DNA from 4 places in the Bacillus sp. M5A3_1b genome. Region 1 is predicted to be linked to each of the others. Evidence: riboswitches for the same ligand, from Rfam matches in the RefSeq annotation. Region 1 holds a riboswitch; each other region holds the start of a gene.
What was found. A riboswitch is a leader RNA that binds a small molecule or an ion and turns the genes downstream of it on or off. The one in region 1 is predicted to bind lysine.
Positions count from the first base shown of each region.

Region 1 (4,756 bases):
CACGTAAGCTTCAAAATGATGATGAACATTAAATAACCATGGAATTAATACGACGATAATGCCGGCATAACAAATGTTTACGAAAGAAAAAACCAAAATTGTAATCCATAGCCACGGATGACTTTTTAACACTAAAATACCTTCCATAAACTCTTGTTTGTAATCGACCTTTCTCTTTTCAATGGGTTTTACTTTTTTAAACTTTATTTCACTTAAAAATAATAAACAAAAAAATGATAACAAATACGTTACCGCATCTAATCCAAACCCTATTCCAGCAGATGCAACTGATACGATTAATCCTCCAAGTGCCGGTCCAATTAATCGAATACCTTGATTACTCATTTGTGTTAATGCATTAGCTGCGTTTCGAATTTCTGGTACAAATACTTTTGCTCTTACAGCTGAATACGCTGGCTGAAATATGCCTTCCATAAGTCCGTAAAAGGCAACGAGTACATATAAAATTGTAATTGTTAATAAATCCATCAATATAAGCGATGCAAGTAATAGCATCAATATACAGCGGATTATGTCTGTAAATAACATTAATTTTACTCGGTCAATTCGATCTACAACTAAACCTGCAAACGGTAAAGCAAGAATATTTGGTAGCATGTACATTGCCATTGTCATCCCCATAACAACTGTTGAACCCGTTAACGAATACACAACGACTGGTAAAATTACCATCGTTATAGAACTCCCTAAAGTTGAAAGCAATTGTCCAATCCACAAAAACTTAAAATGCCGTGATACTCTAACTGGCAACAATAATTTACCAACATACCCCAAAGCTTTTTCTCTTTGTACTTCCCCTTGCATTTCTCTCTCCTCTTTTCAAATGATTATAGACTTTATAATACATCACTAAAAATTCCTAATATTCTTTTTTAATTATATAAGAAACCATTATGTTATGGTAAAATTATCAAAATAAATATAAAGGAGAATACATTGTTATGCCTCAAAATTCTCATAACATCGAGCACCGCATCTATACAATGTGTATGATCCAACGAAATAATGAAGTTTTACTTATAAAACGCCCCGATCATCGAGGTTTTCCTGGCTACATCGCTCCTGGCGGAAAAGTAGATTTCCCAGAAAGTATTGTGCAAGCTGCTAAACGAGAAGTAAAAGAAGAAACTGGATTACTTGTTTCAAATTTAACTTTTAAAGGATTAGATGAATACGTAAATCCGAAAGAAAATGTTCGATATATGGTATTTAACTATTGGACAGATTCATTTGAAGGTGAACTCCTTTTGAATCCTCCTGAAGGCGAATTATTATGGGTAGCAATCGATACAGCACTAAATCTTCCTATGCAAAATTGGTTTAAAGAGAGATTCCCATTATTTTTTGAAAAAGGTACGTTTGAAATTCAACGTGTTTGGGACCGAGACTTAGATAAACAAGTTGCTATGACAATTACGCATACGTAAAAAAGGCTTGGTATCTCTCCAAGCTTTTTTTACTTTCCTTCTATTTTCTTAATCTCATAATCAATTTCTAAAAACTTAACTCCAAATATCCACATTCTATGGTTAGCTTCTAATATGTGATTCGTGTTCTCCTTTATAATAAAAGTCTCTGCTAACGGTAAACGAATTGTAAAGAAACGAGTATGTAAATAAATCCCCTCATCTCCTTTACCGTTTCTTCTCAGCTTACTAGTAATGATTAAATCATTACTCTTATTACATAATTTTAAAACTCCAAGCAGTCGCCCAGCCTAATAACGGACGAAACATATAAAAATCTATTACATTCCCTATACGACCAAACCTCGTATCATAATCATATTGCGTCTCAAAATGAATGTGTTCTTTACGCGGTGTATACTTCCAATAACCACGCCCTATTTGAATAAGTGATAATTTATTATCCGTCCAAAATTTTAAAGAAGAAATCCGTTCTCCCGTTTCTTTTCTTATTTCACCTATCGATTCTCCTTCCCCAGCTATTTCAAGTCCAAATCCGATCTTTGTTTTATATAAAAACTTCTGCGGTTCTCCTTCTTTTTTCTCTAAATATGAAATTTCAGTAAAGCGAGCATCCCATTCTGTATGTATATGTGGTTCTTGCGTGTATTCCCATAATTTCTCCATTGTTGTGTTCATTTCTGCCGAAACATAAATAGGCTTTTTCCCCTTCATTCTTCCACCTCCAATGCGCTATAATTTTAATGTACATGCTATGAATTTATTTTGCTACAGTTTTCACAAACTCCTCCAAGAGAAGAAAGAATTTTTAAAATTTATACAAAACACTTGATTCCCCGAAAAATTTAAATTATTATAAAACAAATGTTACCAACAACTTCATAAATCAAACACTCTCGCCTAAAACGTGAGATAGAGGTTGCGATACTTATGATTATTCTAATGGAGACACAGAGATGTCTATGAAATTAGATGAAAGGAAGTATTGCCGAAATCGATATATTTCTCTGCATTTATCGATTGGGGCTGTTTTCGAATAGAAACAGAACTGTCATATGTACAGCAGTGTATGTATGAAGAGCTATCTACAAAAAAGAGATATCATTTTTATGGTATTCCTTTTTTGGCGGTTTTTTTATTAGCTCCGTTTTCTGTTTCCCTTTTCCTGTAACAGCACCATCCTCACTTATTTGAGATGGTGTTTTTTGTTTTTCTCTGGTAACTACAGGAATATTGGGATTTATATATGTCCTAATCTATTCTTAAAAATGGATGAAAGAAGGAATTCGTAATGGAAACGATTGTACAAAAATTTGGTGGCACTTCTGTTGGAAGCGTTGAGCGCATTCAACATGTAGCAAATTTAATTATTGAAGAATATGAACGAGGACATAGCATCGTCTCTGTCGTTTCAGCAATGGGAAAAAGCACAGATGAACTCGTAGCACTTGCTAACGCGATTTCAGAAAATCCGAGTAAACGCGAAATGGATATGCTTCTATCAACAGGAGAGCAAGTGACTATTTCATTATTAACGATGGCACTACAAGCAAAAGGTTATAACGCGATTTCATTAACTGGATGGCAAGCTGGTATTACGACAGAATCTGTACATAATAGTGCACGGATTACTGAAATTCATACAGATCGAATTCAGTCTTATCTTACTGAAGGCACGATTGTTATTGTAGCTGGCTTCCAAGGAATGAGTGAAAACCATGAAATTACAACGCTTGGCCGCGGTGGTTCTGATACAACTGCTGTTGCATTAGCCGCTGCACTGAAAGCAAAAAAATGTGATATTTACACGGATGTGACCGGTGTATATACAACGGACCCACGAGTTGTAAAAGATGCTTATAAATTAGATGAAATTTCTTATGACGAAATGCTAGAACTAGCAAACCTCGGTGCTGGTGTATTACACCCGCGTGCTGTTGAGTTTGCTAAAAATCATAATGTCATGTTAGAAGTTCGCTCAAGTATGGAACAAGAAAACGGAACAATTGTAAAAGGAGAATATAACATGGAACAACAATCAATCGTTAAAGGTATTGCATTTGAAGATAATATTACACGCGTCACAATGAAAGGATTGGAACAAGGTGCACTTTCAACAGTTTTCTCTACATTAGCAGCGGCACATATTAATGTAGATATCATCATTCAAAGTATTACAAATGAAGGAACTGTTCACCTCTCCTTCTCAATCCATTCTAATGATTTAGAAGAAACATTAGAGGTATTGGAACAGAATCAAGAAACACTTCACTATGAATCTGTAGAATATGAAAATCATTTAGCAAAAGTATCCATTGTAGGATCGGGTATGGTCTCTAATCCTGGTGTTGCTGCAAATATGTTCACTACTTTAAAAGAAGAAGATATTCATATTAAAATGGTAAGTACATCAGAAATTAAAGTGTCTGTCGTTATTGACCGCCTTCATTTAGTAACAGGTGTCGAGGCACTGCATCAATCATTTATGGCGAAAATTGAGCCTTTAGTGCAGATGAGTTAATTTCCACCGGTAAAACTTTAAAAAATATATGAATCTATTTCCTTCCTATATCAATAGAAACAGGGTAGGACTGTTTTGTGGGAAAGTCGAAGTTATTCTATCGAATAGCAATTACAGTATCAAATTCTTGAAATGATAGCATTCACGAAATAAAGTTCTCGCATATTTCAATAGTAAAGGGTTTACGAAGTGTTATTCGTTAACAAGATTTTATACACTATGCCCGAAAACACCTTGTCACATTTTCCTACACTGTAACAAGGTGTTTTTTGTTTAGAAGAGATTTTAGTATAATTATGAGGATAATTAAATAATAAATTTATACATATAAGGAGATAAAGACTATGACAAACAACAGATTATTACGAATGGACAATGTCAGCATCGTTGTAGAATCTCTTGATAACGCAATCTCTTTCTTCGAAGAGATTGGATTAAAACTCGAAGGGCGAGCTACTGTCGAAGGTGAATGGGCTGGGCGCGTAACCGGACTCGGTTCTCAGTGCGTGGAGATTGCTATGATGGTTACGCCAGATGGCCATAGCCGAATTGAACTTTCACGCTTTCTCACCCCACCTACTATAGCAGATCACCGGACAGCTCCTGTAAATGCCCTCGGTTATTTGCGCGTCATGTTCACCGTTGAAGACATTGATGAATTGGTATCCAGACTTACTAAGAAGCATGGTGCTCAGCTCGTTGGTGAAGTAGTTCAGTACGAGGACTCGTATCGACTCTGCTACATTCGTGGAACCGAAGGAATTTTAATCGGTTTAGCGGAAGAACT
Region 1 is NZ_JBKEZY010000002.1:22,203-26,958, forward strand. Features, by position in the region: gene ACLBWW_RS06275 (MFS transporter) at 1-825, opposite strand, end outside; gene ACLBWW_RS06280 (8-oxo-dGTP diphosphatase) at 963-1,448, shown strand; partial or broken gene ACLBWW_RS06285 (YndJ family protein) at 1,478-1,729, opposite strand; partial or broken gene ACLBWW_RS06290 (hypothetical protein) at 1,716-2,162, opposite strand; lysine riboswitch at 2,354-2,540, shown strand; gene ACLBWW_RS06295 (aspartate kinase) at 2,740-3,969, shown strand; gene ACLBWW_RS06300 (VOC family protein) at 4,314-4,756, shown strand, end outside.

Region 2 (4,756 bases), on a different contig from region 1:
ACCATTTAACTACCCAGTAAACTTATCTGCTGCAAAACTTGCACCAGCATTAATTATGGGTAACGCTGTTATTTTCAAACCAGCAACTCAAGGTGCAATTAGTGGTATTAAAATGGTTGAAGCACTTCATAAAGCTGGCCTTCCAAAAGGTCTTGTAAACGTAGCTACAGGACGCGGTTCTGTAATTGGTGACTACTTAGTAGAACACGAAGGCATCAATATGGTATCGTTCACAGGTGGTACAAACACAGGTAAACATTTAGCGAAAAAAGCTGCAATGATTCCACTTGTATTAGAACTTGGTGGTAAAGACCCTGGTATCGTTCGTGAAGATGCTGACTTACAAGATGCTGCAAACCATATCGTAAGCGGTGCATTCTCTTACTCTGGTCAACGTTGTACTGCTATTAAACGTGTACTTGTACACGAAAACGTAGCGGACGAGCTTGTTAGCTTATTAAAAGCGCAAGTAGCTGAGCTATCAGTTGGATCTCCAGAACAAGACAGCACAATCGTTCCATTAATCGACGACAAGTCTGCTGACTTCGTTCAAGGCTTAGTTGACGACGCTGTTGAAAAAGGTGCAACAATCGTTATCGGTAACAAACGTGAGCGTAACTTAATTTACCCAACATTAATCGACCACGTAACAGAAGAAATGAAAGTTGCTTGGGAAGAGCCATTCGGCCCAATCCTTCCAATCATCCGTGTTTCTTCAGATGAGCAAGCAATTGAAATTGCTAACAAATCAGAGTTCGGCTTACAAGCAAGTGTCTTCACAAAAGACATTAACAAAGCATTTGCAATTGCTAACAAAATCGAAACTGGTTCTGTTCAAATTAACGGACGTACAGAGCGCGGCCCTGACCACTTCCCATTCATCGGTGTAAAAGGTTCAGGTATGGGCGCACAAGGTATTCGTAAGAGCCTTGAGTCTATGACACGTGAAAAAGTAACTGTATTAAACTTAGTTTAATCTTATATGTAGAAGCTGATCTAATTTTGGATCAGCTTCTTTTTATATCAAATAATTATTCATTCCTAATAACAAACTCTTCTCTATAATCTGATTATTACTATATCCATTGACGTATAAAAATTCATTTGTTACTCTTAAAGACGTTAATTTAATATTTAAATCCTCATTCGTATCTCGGTGAGGTAGAGGTTGCAGTCATTAAGAGTATCATTTCAGGAGATGTAGTGGCATTGATGAAGGAATGAGAAAGGAATGATTGCCGAAGTAAGCCCGTGTCCACCATGCACGCTTGCTGGGTCTGCATTTAATAAGTGCAGAACTGTCACAAACGAAACGTTTCGTTTGTGGAGAGCTATCGAGAGGTATGTCGTGGGTTTCTTATAAGATAGAAAGCATGTAGCGGCAAATTACGTGCTTTTTTTGTTTTGTTTGGGACTTCTCTTCTCTACTAAGAAGACATACATATCTCCTCGCTTGACTTGGTTATACTAACTTTGGAGGTATTTTCTATGCAACAAAAAAAATGGGGCTTTTGGGTATTAACAGCTTTCGTTGTCGGTAACATGGTTGGCGCTGGTATTTTCATGGTGCCAAGTACGTTGGCACAAACAGCAAGCCCTCTCGGTGTCACTTTAGCTTGGTTAACAACAGGGTTTGGTGTTTTAATGCTAGCTCTTGTTTTCGGTAATTTAGCAATTCGTCGTCCTGATTTAACGACAGGACCACAAAGTCATGCATATGCTTTATTCTCAACACCAAAAAAGAAAAAAATGGCTGGTTTCAGTATGGTATGGGGATATTGGGTTGCAAACTGGGCAAGTAACGTTGCCATCATTACATCTTTCGCGGGATATTTATCACTCTTTTTCCCAATTATGAAAGATACACGACTACTCTTTTCAATCGGCTTGTTCGATATAGAAGTCGGAAAACTAATTACATTTACGATTTGTTCCATCTTACTTTGGGGAACTCATATTATATTAACAAACGGTGTAAGCGGAGCTGGAAAGCTAAACTTCTTAGCAACAACAACGAAAGTAACTGGATTCCTTTTATTCATCGTCGTTACTTTATTTGCATTCGAAGCTTCTAAGTTTGGACAATGGTACACACCGATGATCGATAAATCAGGTGTATCACACGGCCTTCTTTCACAAGTAAACTTAGCTGCTCTTACAACGCTTTGGGCATTTATCGGAATTGAATCGGCAGTACTTTTATCAAACCGTGCTACCTCTCCTAAAACAGTAAAACGCGCAACAGTTGCAGGATTACTTATTACAGTTGCGATTTACTTAGGAATTACAATTTTAACAATGGGTGTACTTCACGTTGATAAATTACAAGCTTCTGAACGTCCATTAGCAGATGCATTAAACGCTGCAATGGGTCATGGCGGCGGGAAACTGATGGCATTACTTGCTCTTACTTCCCTATTCGGTTCTATATTAGGCTGGATTTTATTAAGCTCAGAAGTACCGTATCAAGCAGCAAAAGAAGGTTTCTTCCCTTCCTTCTTCACAAAAACAAATAAAAAAGGAAGTCCAATTTACTCATTACGATTAACAAACATTATGTCGCAAGTGTTCTTATTCTCAACATTATCAGGAACTATTGCGGAAGCTTATACATTCGTTATTACCGTATCAACACTGGCCTACCTCATTCCATATCTCGTTTCACCAATCTTCCAGTTAAAACTAGTCGCAACTGGTGAAACATATAAAAATGAAATGCGGGCAAGAATTACAGATGGCATAGTCGCAGTGATCGCACTTTGCTACGCACTATGGGTTATTAAAACCGGCGCATCCGATATAAAAACGTTCCTTCTCGGAATTGGTTTATTCGTAATCGGCTTTGCCTTCTATCCATTAATGAATCGTGATCAGAAAAAAAATAACGAAAAGAAAAACGAGCAAGTTGCATAACGCAATTTGCTCGTTTTTTCTTTTATAAAACATATATAATAGAACAAAGAGGTGAAAAACATGTCAATCGAATCGCTATGGAGCAGCCGCTTCCAACAACATATTCAAAATATCATTACATACTTTGCACGTATGATTAACGGTTTACTATATAGCTTTATCTTCGTTGCCTGTATAGGTGCTTACTATTATGCAAAGTTTCTTAAAACAGCTCCTTCTAAAGGACTATCTTTATTACTTATTACAATCGTCCTAACAGCGATTATAACGAGATGTCCTATCCGTACATTTATTCAAAAACCTGATGCTGTCTATTTACTTGCATTAGAAGAGAAACTAACGTCTTATTTTAAAAAATCTCTTCTATATAATTACATCATTCAGCTTTTTCCATTATTATTTACGTTCCTTATTCTCGTTCCACTTGCCCTGCAATCATTACAATTAACGGTACCTTTCTTATGTACAATCTTTATCATTTTAATGATTACGAAAGCTTGGAATATGTACATACATTGGATGTGGCGTGATAGCCATGAAAAAAACATATGGTTCATTATTCGTATTGCTTGTAACGCACTCATTATTTACATGCTGTTTTACTCAGCACATGTTCTTATATTAGGCGGATTACTCTTACTACTTGCTTTCCTACTTCTATATACGAAAAAACAGCCTACAAAACGAGTACCGTGGGATTACATAATTGAACAAGAAGAAAAAATGAACGTTCGTTTTTATCAATTTGCTAGCATTTTCACCGATGTTCCGCAACTGAATAAGCAAGTAAATAAAAGAAAATGGCTTACAAATTGGATTGAACCTTTATTACATAAAAAACGAGCAACTTTCTTCTATTTACATACACTCGCATTTTTACGCGGGAATGATTATTTCGGTATATATATCCGCTTAGGGGTAATCGGTGCCTTCGCCTTATATTTTATACCAAACATATACGCAAAAGGTGCTATCTCTTACATCGTCCTATATATGATTTCTATGCAGCTCCGTTCCCTGTGGAAATATTTTTCGGGAAATATTATTGTAGCATTATATCCAATTAATACTGAAAAACAAATGAATGAATTTCTTCGCTTAATCTTTATATTACTAAGCATTCAACTCATTGTATTTTCAATTGTTATACTCATTGCTACAGGTCAATTTTTACATAGCCTTATCATTATGATTATCGGGGTACTCTGGATCAAATTTATTATTGTACCAAAAACGAAGCAACGCGTTTCTGCGTTTTAACGAAAAGAATTATCTTAAAGCCAAGGAGAAAATAAATTATCTCCTTGGCTTTTTTATTTTTCTTCCTCAAACAAGAATCACCGGCATAACCGATATTTTATAATTTCACATAAAAAAACGATAATACATGTTTACGTCCTAACAAAAAGGGTATGTATTAAAGTAACAGGGCAAAGGAACTGGAGGGAATGAAAAAATATGAATTAAAGTTTCACTTTATAAAAGACATTGCTCAAGGATGATTCTGAAACCGATAATATAATGTAAGGAGCGGATTAGAATGAGTAAAAAAATTGCTACTTTAATAACAGATTATTTCGAGGACACAGAATACACAGAGCCAGCAGAAGCTTTTAATCAAAAGGGATATGAATTAACAACTATTGAAATGGAAAAAGGTAAAACAGTACACGGTAAACAAGGAAAAAGTGAAGTTGTAATTGATAAAGGTATCGATGATGTTTCTCCAGAGAACTTTGATGCCCTCTTCATACCAGGCGGATTTTCCCCAGATATACTTCGTGCAGATGAACGTTTCGTTCGCTTTAGCAAAGCATTTATGGATGCGAAAAAACCTGTTTTT
Region 2 is NZ_JBKEZY010000007.1:192,899-197,654, forward strand. Features, by position in the region: gene gapN (NADP-dependent glyceraldehyde-3-phosphate dehydrogenase) at 1-976, shown strand, start outside; lysine riboswitch at 1,155-1,342, shown strand; gene ACLBWW_RS20660 (amino acid permease) at 1,489-2,913, shown strand; gene ACLBWW_RS20665 (ABC transporter permease) at 2,974-4,173, shown strand; gene ACLBWW_RS20670 (type 1 glutamine amidotransferase domain-containing protein) at 4,454-4,756, shown strand, end outside.
Region 2: it holds a riboswitch for lysine, as region 1 does, so the genes downstream of both, ACLBWW_RS20660 (amino acid permease) here and ACLBWW_RS06295 (aspartate kinase) in region 1, are expected to answer to the same signal.

Region 3 (4,756 bases), on a different contig from region 1:
TGTACGATAAACTCAGCATCTTCATATACAACATCATCTGCATCATATGTATCCCAAATTAAATCAACATCAATGAAAATACTGCAAGAGTTTGTCATTGTTCCTCTAATGCGAATGATTTTTTTGTCTTCACGTTCTAATCTATGTATAGCTGCTTTTGCTTCATCAGTAATGCGAATGTTCATGGTATCCCAACCTTTATGTATATTTCCTTTATTATTGCAAAAACAGGAGCAATAGGGAAGGGAGAAGCATTGGAATAAAAAACGAGCAAACATATTTGTTTGCTCGTTTCACTTTATTTCAATTCACATTTATCAAGTGGAATCACTTTCGTTTTCTTCGTAAATTTATATCCTAACCATAGTACTAAGAAGAGTGGTAAACCGATGTAAGAAACGAGTACGCCGTTCCAATCAATTGATTCACCCATAAATGCACCGTAGTTTTGTCCTAAAATTACGATGACACAAAGTGCAAATGCGAAGATTGGACCGAACGGGAACCATTTTGCTCTATATGGTAAGTCTTTTAAATCTTTACCTTGTGCGATATATGCTTTACGGAAACGGTAATGACTAATTGCGATTCCGACCCATGCGATAAAGCCTGACATTCCAGATGCGTTTAATAACCAAATGTATACAACACCGTCGCCGAATAAGGAAGCAATGAAAGCGATACTACCGACAATTGACGTTACGATTAATGCGTTAACAGGTACACCGCGGCTGTCTAATTTGCCTAAGAATTTTGGTGCTTTACCTTGGCGAGCTAAGTCCCAAAGCATACGAGTTGATGCATACATACCAGAGTTACCAGCAGATAGTACTGCCGTTAAAATAACAGCGTTCATAACAGAAGCAGCAAAGGCAACGCCCGCTTTTTCAAAAATAAGTGTAAACGGACTTACTGTAACATCGCTTGCGGCAAGGCTTTCAGTTGTATAAGGAATTAATAAACCGATAACGAGAATCGCAAGGATATAGAATAAAAGAATACGCCAAAAGATAGAACGAATTGCTTTTGGAATGTTACGCTCTGGATCAGCAGTTTCACCAGCAGCTACTCCTAATAATTCAGTTCCTTGGAAGGAGAAACCAGCAGCCATAAATACACCGATAATTGCCATAATGCCGCCATTAAATGGTGCATCTGCAACTGTAAAGTTTTTGAAGCCAACAGTTTCGCCACCCATAATTCCGAAAATCATCATAAAGCCGACAATTAAAAAGATAATAATAGTAACTACTTTAATAAGTGCGAACCAATATTCAGATTCACCAAACCCTTTAACAGATAAATAGTTTAAAAGGAAAATAATAGCTAAACATAATCCACTCCAAATAAGAGAAGGGGTATCAGGGAACCAAAATTTCATAATTAATGTTACAGCAGCGAGTTCAGCAGCAATTGTAATGGCCCAGTTATACCAATAGTTCCATCCAAGTGCAAAGCCAAGGGACGGATCAACAAATTTTGTTGCATAAGTACTAAAAGATCCAGTAACAGGCATGTAAGCTGCGAGTTCAGCTAAGCTTGTCATTAAAAAGTAAACCATAATCCCAATTGCGGCGTATGCAATTAATGCGCCACCAGGTCCAGCTGAATGGATGACACCACCGCTGGCAAGAAATAGTCCGGTACCGATTGTACCACCGAGAGAAATCATCGTAAGGTGACGAGATTTTAATCCGCGTTTTAATTCACCTTGTCCTTGTGTAGTTTGCGTTTTAGAGGTAGCTTGATTCGTTGCGCTATTCATGTTCAACACTCCTTTTCTTGTAAGATAGGAAGGAACGGGGGAGAAAAATACAAAAAACCGCCAAAGGAATTTGGCGGAACGTTTCACAAATAACCACCCCATCATACCCTTCCGTTAAGATAGCACCCCACGTTTACACGGTAATTTTGTAAACGTGACAGTTCTGTTCCTTTCGGAGACAGCCCCAGCTCATAATTCCAGAGAAGAAATATAAACTTCGGCAACTTTTCCTTTCAAACGGAGTCGGTGACATTCTCTGTGTCTCGTCCGTTTTACTCATAAAAGTCGCAACCTCTACCTCATCGGATTGATGAGGATTTGATATATTGCTAAGATTTTTAATATATGGCAATTGTAATGACTTTCTGAATATATTGCAAGATATTTTGTTAGGAAAAGTCAAAAAATATCGGTTATTGTATAGGAAACGCTTGCAAAACTCCACCCGAACTTACTATTATGTAACAATAAGCAAAGAAAAAATTGTTATACAAATGTTTCGCAAAAAATATTGAAAAACCCTCTAAAATTAAAAGAAAATTCAGAAAATATAATTCGACATAACTATTAAAAGAGGATTATTCCTTAAATTCGTTTCAAAGAATAAGTATAAATCTGATGAATAGAATGAATATTCTTTTTATTTCTGGTAAAATTGAAGTATTGTTTAATTGAAAAGGGGAAATCAACATGAAATTAGAAACAGAAAGGCTCTATATAGTACCGTGTACAGAAGAGAGGATGCACGTTGCGAGCAAGCAAGGATATGATAGTGGTCCACATATTGTAGGACATGTAGAAACTGTAAAAAAAGATAAGGAAGTATTACCTTGGGGTGCGTGGTATGTCATTCGAAAAGAAGATGACATCGTTCTAGGTGATATAGGGTTTAAAGGGAAACCAAATGAGGAACATATAGTAGAAATTGGTTACGGATTTATTGAGAAATATTGGAATAAAGGGTATGCGACAGAAGCTGTAAGAGAGCTAATAAATTGGGCTTTTCAAACAGAAGAGGTAGAAACGATTATTGCAGAGACACTTCTTGAAAATATTAGCTCGATTCGTGTATTAGAGAAACTACATATGAAGAGAATTGGCACTACAGAAACGATGATTAATTGGAAAATAGAACAATAAAAAATACCGCTCGAAGTATATCGGGCGGTATTTTTATCGTTATGGTAGCATTTGTTTTTGATCATTCGGATATCCAGCTGTCGATGCGTTAGAACGCTTGGAATGATTGCGAACAGCAATGAAAATAGAAATAATAACGACAAGACCAACTGCCACGTAAGAAAGTGAAATAATAGTTGGATCAACTTTAAATGTAGTAAGCAGTGTACGAATGTTTGTAAAGATAATAAGGCCGCCAACTAATACGCCAAGTAAATGAGAAGGAACGATGCGCACTAACCATGCAGCGATCGGTGCCGCAACGATACCACCGAGCATGAGAGAAAATACCCAAACCCAGCTTACTTGTTCCCATCCAAGTGAAATGAAAAATCCAATTGTTGCAGCGAGTGAAACAGGAAATTCGCTCGTATCTACAGATCCGATAACTTTTCTAGCTTCATTTCCTCTTGCCAAAAGTACAGGTGTCGTAATCGGACCCCAGCCACCACCACCAGTTGAATCAACGAATCCAGCGAATAAGCCAAGCGGAACAAGCTGTTTTGCAGACATACGTTTATTTGAAGTAACAATTTGTTTTTGAATGATGAATCGTAATAAAATATAAACCCCTAAAGTAAATAAAAATACGGAAATGTACGGTTTAATTACATCGCCAGGTAAATTGCTTAAAAAACATGCCCCAATAAATGCGCCAATTGCTCCTGGTAATGTAAGCCTGGAAACGGTATATTTATCAACGTTTCCAAATTTGATGTGAGATGCACCAGAAGCGGCGGTTGTAACGACTTCAGCTAAATGAACAGAAGCGGAAGCTACAGCCGGTGCGATACCAAACATTAATAATAGTGAGGTAGATGTTACCCCATACGCCATTCCAAGCGCCCCATCAATCAATTGAGCGAAAAATCCAATAATAGCAAAGACAATTAATTTCTGCATAAATAATCCCCCTGTAATAATAAATGAAAAAGACACTTTTCCCGTATGAGAAAAGTGCCTTTGGTTTTTCCAATCAGCAATAATTAAATTTGTTTCATTATAATGCATATTAATCGTATAAATCAACTAGGTTTTAAAGTTTTTTGAATTGAATGAAAGAAAAATAAAATATACAATAAAAGGATGGAGAGAAAGGGGAGAAAGACATGTTACGATTTGATCATCTCGTACACGCAGTATATGGTACACCGGAGGAAGCGGCAAAACAAATGCAGGAGCGTGGATTTCATACTGCAATAGGCGGAGAGCATACGACCTGGGGTACTTGGAATAGTTTATGTTATTTTGATTTATCATATATAGAATTTTTAGCAGTTCAGCATGAAGAAAAAGCGAAGAAAGCAGACAATCCATTAGTACAAGAAACAGTAGTAAAATTAGAAGACGGAGAAGGAATGCTACAAATCGCAATTCGAGTAGATGCCATTGAAGACCTAGCAGTTAAGTTTAGTAAGCAAGGTTTACATACGATAGGACCATTTGAAGGGAAACGTATGAGAAAAGATGGCCGCCTTTTAGAATGGAAAATGTTATTTGTAAAGCAAGAGGAAAACGGACCGAAATTACCATTCTTTATACAGTGGAATGAAACGGATGAAGAAAGAAGAAACGATTTACGTAACATAGGGACGATCACTGAACATAAAAACAAAGTACAACAAATTGAAACGATTCATTACGCAGTGAAAAATGTTCGAGAAACAGTACAGAAATGGAAAGAAGTAATGGGGCTAACTGCAAGCCAGGTCGTTAAAAATGAAGAATGGAATGCGGAGTGTCAAAGCGTATCATTTGGTGATGTTCATGTGCAGTTTTGTGAACCAATAGGAGAAGGGTTAGTACTAGAAC
Region 3 is NZ_JBKEZY010000004.1:406,376-411,131, reverse strand. Features, by position in the region: gene ACLBWW_RS14725 (iron-sulfur cluster biosynthesis family protein) at 1-185, opposite strand, end outside; gene ACLBWW_RS14720 (amino acid permease) at 299-1,765, opposite strand; lysine riboswitch at 1,878-2,070, opposite strand; gene ACLBWW_RS14715 (GNAT family N-acetyltransferase) at 2,456-2,905, shown strand; gene ACLBWW_RS14710 (sulfite exporter TauE/SafE family protein) at 2,945-3,955, opposite strand; gene ACLBWW_RS14705 (VOC family protein) at 4,054-4,756, shown strand, end outside.
Region 3: it holds a riboswitch for lysine, as region 1 does, so the genes downstream of both, ACLBWW_RS14720 (amino acid permease) here and ACLBWW_RS06295 (aspartate kinase) in region 1, are expected to answer to the same signal.

Region 4 (4,756 bases), 320 kb from region 1:
TATGTATAGTCCGATGATTCCGTAATTGGAGAAAGATGTGTAATACATGAGAACAGCAGGTGCTGCACCAAATGTTACGACATCCGCCAGCGAGTCAAGCTCTTTTCCCATTTGTGAATCAACACGTAATAAACGAGCAACACGTCCATCAAGACTATCTAACATCATCCCGATAAGTACTAAAATAGCAGCTGATTTATAATATCCTAAAGATGCATAGCCGATTGACAAGAATCCACTATATAAATTTCCGAGCGTAAATAAGTTTGGAATAGCTGCTCTATACAAAATCTGATCCCTTGCTTTCTGTAATAAATTCTTAATTAGTTTATGAAATTTTACTTATTTTATCATACCATAAATTTCTTCCTCATACGAAAAAAATTCCCAATTTGTGAAAGATTTCATAGCGGAATGATTTGAAAAATAAGTGAAAAAAGAAGCAACTTTTATAAAAGTTGCTTCTGGCGCTATTCAAATTTCGTTGTCATTGTTCCGGTTTTATAACGATTGTTAGGGTCGAAACGTAATAAGTCTCCATAAATGAGTTTGTCGGAGAGTTTCAATTCAGTTTTTGCTTTTTCAATATTTGGTTGACATAATGAAATGTCCGCTTCTTCACCTGTATTTCGTTTATAGCACATGTTTTTTGTATAAACATAGTTTTCCGAAACGAAGCTACCATCACGCATTACCATAAGTGGATCTTCTTCTTTAATAAATAGGTCAGTTCCAAATTCAACTGATTGATTTGTTTTAATACCAAGTAAATGAAGTAGCGTTGGTTTAATATCAATTTGACCAGATACTTTAGAAATGACTTTTCCTTCTTGACCAGGTACATGAATAATGAGAGGGACGCGTTGTAATTGCATAGAATCAAACGGTGTAATAGCGTCTTTACCAAGGAACTGAGCCATAGCTGCATTATGGTTTTCAGAAATACCGTAATGATCTCCATAAATGACAATAACGGAATTATCATACAGTCCTTCCTCTTTTAATTGTTTAATAAATAGTTTAAGAGCTTCATCCGTGTAACGAACGGTTGGGAAGTAGCGGTTTACAACACCACTTTCCGAATTAAACTCATCAACATATTGATCTTCTGGATTTAGAAGAAATGGAAAATGATTTGTTAAAGTAATAAATTTTGTATAGAACGGTTGTGGTAAAGATTTTAGCTTTGGAATCGATTGTTCAAAGAACCCTTTATCTTTTAATCCCCAACCGACAGACATTTGTTCTGTGCCTACGTAATCATTTAAATTAAAGTAACGATCATATCCAAGTGCAGGATACATTACATCACGATTCCAAAACGTTTTATCGTTTGAATGGAAGACAGCAGAAGAATATCCGTGTTTTTTTAATTGTTCTGGTGTAGCTGTATATTCATTTGTTGCGTGAGTAAAGAATACAGAACCGCGGTCTAACGGATAAAGCGAATTTTCAACGATAAATTCAGCATCAGAAGTTTTACCTTGTCCCGTTTGATGATAGAAGTTATCGAAATAAAAACTATCTTTAATAAATTCATTTAAAAATGGAGTAATTTCTTTTCCATTTATTTTTTTATTAATAACAAAACTTTGTGTAGATTCCATTGAAATCAAAATTACATTTTTACCTTTTGCAGCTCCAAATAAGTTTTTATCAACTTGCTTATCTTTTGAGTCTGTATAGTTTTTAATTTCAGAGAATCCGTCACCACTTGCAAATACACGTTCAGCCGAAGATTTAGATTGAAGTGTAATATCAAATAGATGATATGTGTATAAACCTAAATTTTTCACGACAGTTTGACGATCAAATGAGCGTGAGAACATTTGTGGCTTATAAATAACTGAAACGACAATTTGTAATGCTAATAGAGCTGTTACACCGCTAAAGAAAGTTCGCTTCTCAGAGCGAGAAAGTGGCGTCTTGTCGCAAAATGTTGGAAATTTACGTGAAAGAAACATTAAAATAATTGCATCTGCAAATAAAAGTAATGTTTTGTACGTAAAGAGTTCTTTTATACTTGTCCCTAAATCAGCCATATTATTTGTTTGAAATAAAACTGGGAACGTAACGAAATCGTTATAAAACCCATAAAACATTGCATTTCCAAATAAAATAAAGGACAGTATAAAACTGATTCCAACTATAATGCGGTTTCGGTGTTTAGATGCAAGTAAAGCAAAACCGAAAAATAAAAGTAACGCAGCTAGTGGATTAATAAAAAGCATAAATTCTTCAAAGAAGTTATCAATTTTAATATCAAATGCTAGCTTGTACACAATATATGTTTTTATCCATAATAAAACGACTGCAACGAGTGCAAATCGCAGTTTTGGAAACAGATGTTGTAGCATAATATACTCCTCTCCTAAAAAGCATGACAGTTCTTGTGAGCCGGTTTGATTAGCTCCTCATTTTATATATACGAACAGTCCTTTGTTATTATGTTTATTATACTATGAGTATCATTATACGAAAATAAAAGAGAGTTGTGGACTTTTTTATAATAATTGAGTAGAAAAAGGGCAGTGGGAGACAATAAAACGGAGTTTCTATGTATGATAATTATCGTGCGCAGAAAGAATCGTGTAATAATACGGAGGTTATAATGCGAAGATTATTATATTTTATAGTATGCAGTAGTGTTATACTTTTTGCTTCACCGAGTGTGTCGGTAGCCCAATATGATGCACCTCTTATGGAAGATGCCCTTTATTCTGTTTTATTTCCGAAAATAAATAAAGCAATTGAAAAACAATATGGGAGCTTGAAGCCTTATCAATGTCCTAAAATTATTAGTTTAAAAAAAGTGTATAGCGGTACATATTTATTTCAAGCAAGTATTGAAGTAACGAAGTATGAACGAGTTGCTGGGAAAATTGCTCCACCATTTGAGAAGGTAACGATTACATTTAATAATGAAGAAGGCGAATGGGAAGTGTCAAAGATTTCAGTAAAGCGCTTACCAAATGATACGAAATTAAACTGTAAAAAAACAATATAAAAAATTGTTTGACAAATAAAATGATCCTTTGGTATTGTTAATAGCAACAATTAGATGTTTGAAAATTAAATAGACTTACCTCATCTACTCTCAAAGGTAGAGGCCGCGATAGGAAAGAGTAAGCTATGGGAGATTTAATGGAATCTGTGATCATAGGTTGAAAGGGACTATTGCCGAAATATAAGAATAACCATCTTATTCATATATTGGGACTGCATTGAATAAATGTAGTACTGTCATAATATTTATTTTATGGAGAGCTATTTGGAGATGTTGATGCGGTTTCTTATTTTGAGGAGATAACAACTCGTTTATTTTTTCAATATATATTTTTCCTAATAAGAAACGCGTGTGAACATTGTTCCGCGCGTTTTTTGTCTATCTAAAAGCGTGCTGCAATGAATAGAAGATTGGGGTTATGAGTTTTAGAGGAAATAAGGGAGGAATTCAAATGTATTTACACGGCACGAGCCGAATCAATGGGCAAGGACACTTAGAAATTGGAGGGTGCGATACGACGCAGCTAGCAAAACAATACGGAACACCACTTTATGTATACGATGAAGAGTCAATTCGAGGAAAGTGCCGCGCGTTTCATCGTGCGTTTAAAGAAAGTGGTTTCTCTTATCAAGTAGCATATGCAAGCAAGGCGTTCTTGTGCATGGAGATGTGCCGAGTGGCTCGTGAAGAGAATATGTCATTAGATGTTGTTTCTGGAGGAGAATTATATACTGCGCTGCAAGCAGGATTTCCGGCATCACGCATTCATTTTCACGGCAATAATAAAACAGAAGAAGAAATTGTGATGGCTCTTCAGGCGAATATTGGTTGTTTTGTCGTAGATAATTTCTTAGAATTAGAAATTTTGCATGATTTAGCAGTGCAACATGGGAAATTTGTGAACATATTAATTCGTGTAACGCCCGGAGTAGAGGCGCACACACATGAATATATTACAACAGGCCAAGATGATTCGAAATTTGGATTTGGCGTGTCAAATGGTCAAGCGATGCAAGTAATTGAGATTGCTTTACAAAAATCAAATTATAATGTGTTAGGAATTCATTCACATATCGGATCACAAATATTTGAAACGGCCGGCTTTGTGCGAGCGATTGAAGTTCTTCGTCAATTTTTAGAAGAAGTGAGAGAGCGAACAAACTATGTAGTAAAAGTGCTAAATGTAGGCGGAGGATTCGGAATACGCTACACAGAGTCAGATACACCATTAACTCTTGAGACATATGTGCGAGCTGTAACAAGTGCTGTGAGGGAACAATTTACAGTATGTAATTATCCCCTGCCAGAAATATGGGTTGAACCAGGCCGTAGTATTGTAGGGGATGCTGGAACGACAATTTATACAGTCGGATCTGTGAAAGACATTCCTGGTATTCGGAAATATGTATCAGTGGATGGTGGGATGACTGATAATTTAAGACCTGCTTTATATAACGCTCGTTATGAAGCGATGTTAGCGAATCGAGGGAATGATGAGAATGAGGAACTTGTCTCGATTGCTGGGAAGTGCTGTGAGAGTGGAGATATGTTAATTTGGGATATCACTCTACCGAAAGTTGCTTCAGCCGATTTATTAGCAATTTCTTGTACAGGGGCATATGGATACTCGATGGCGAATAATTATAATCGGATTCGTAGACCAGCTGTCGTCTTCGCGAAAGGCGGCACATCACAAATTGTTGTAGAGCGTGAAACATATGAAAATATTATTGGGAACGATCGCATACG
Region 4 is NZ_JBKEZY010000002.1:340,638-345,393, reverse strand. Features, by position in the region: gene pssA (CDP-diacylglycerol--serine O-phosphatidyltransferase) at 1-288, opposite strand, end outside; gene ACLBWW_RS07950 (LTA synthase family protein) at 471-2,357, opposite strand; gene ACLBWW_RS07945 (DUF3888 domain-containing protein) at 2,612-3,007, shown strand; lysine riboswitch at 3,097-3,278, shown strand; gene lysA (diaminopimelate decarboxylase) at 3,459-4,756, shown strand, end outside.
Region 4: it holds a riboswitch for lysine, as region 1 does, so the genes downstream of both, lysA (diaminopimelate decarboxylase) here and ACLBWW_RS06295 (aspartate kinase) in region 1, are expected to answer to the same signal.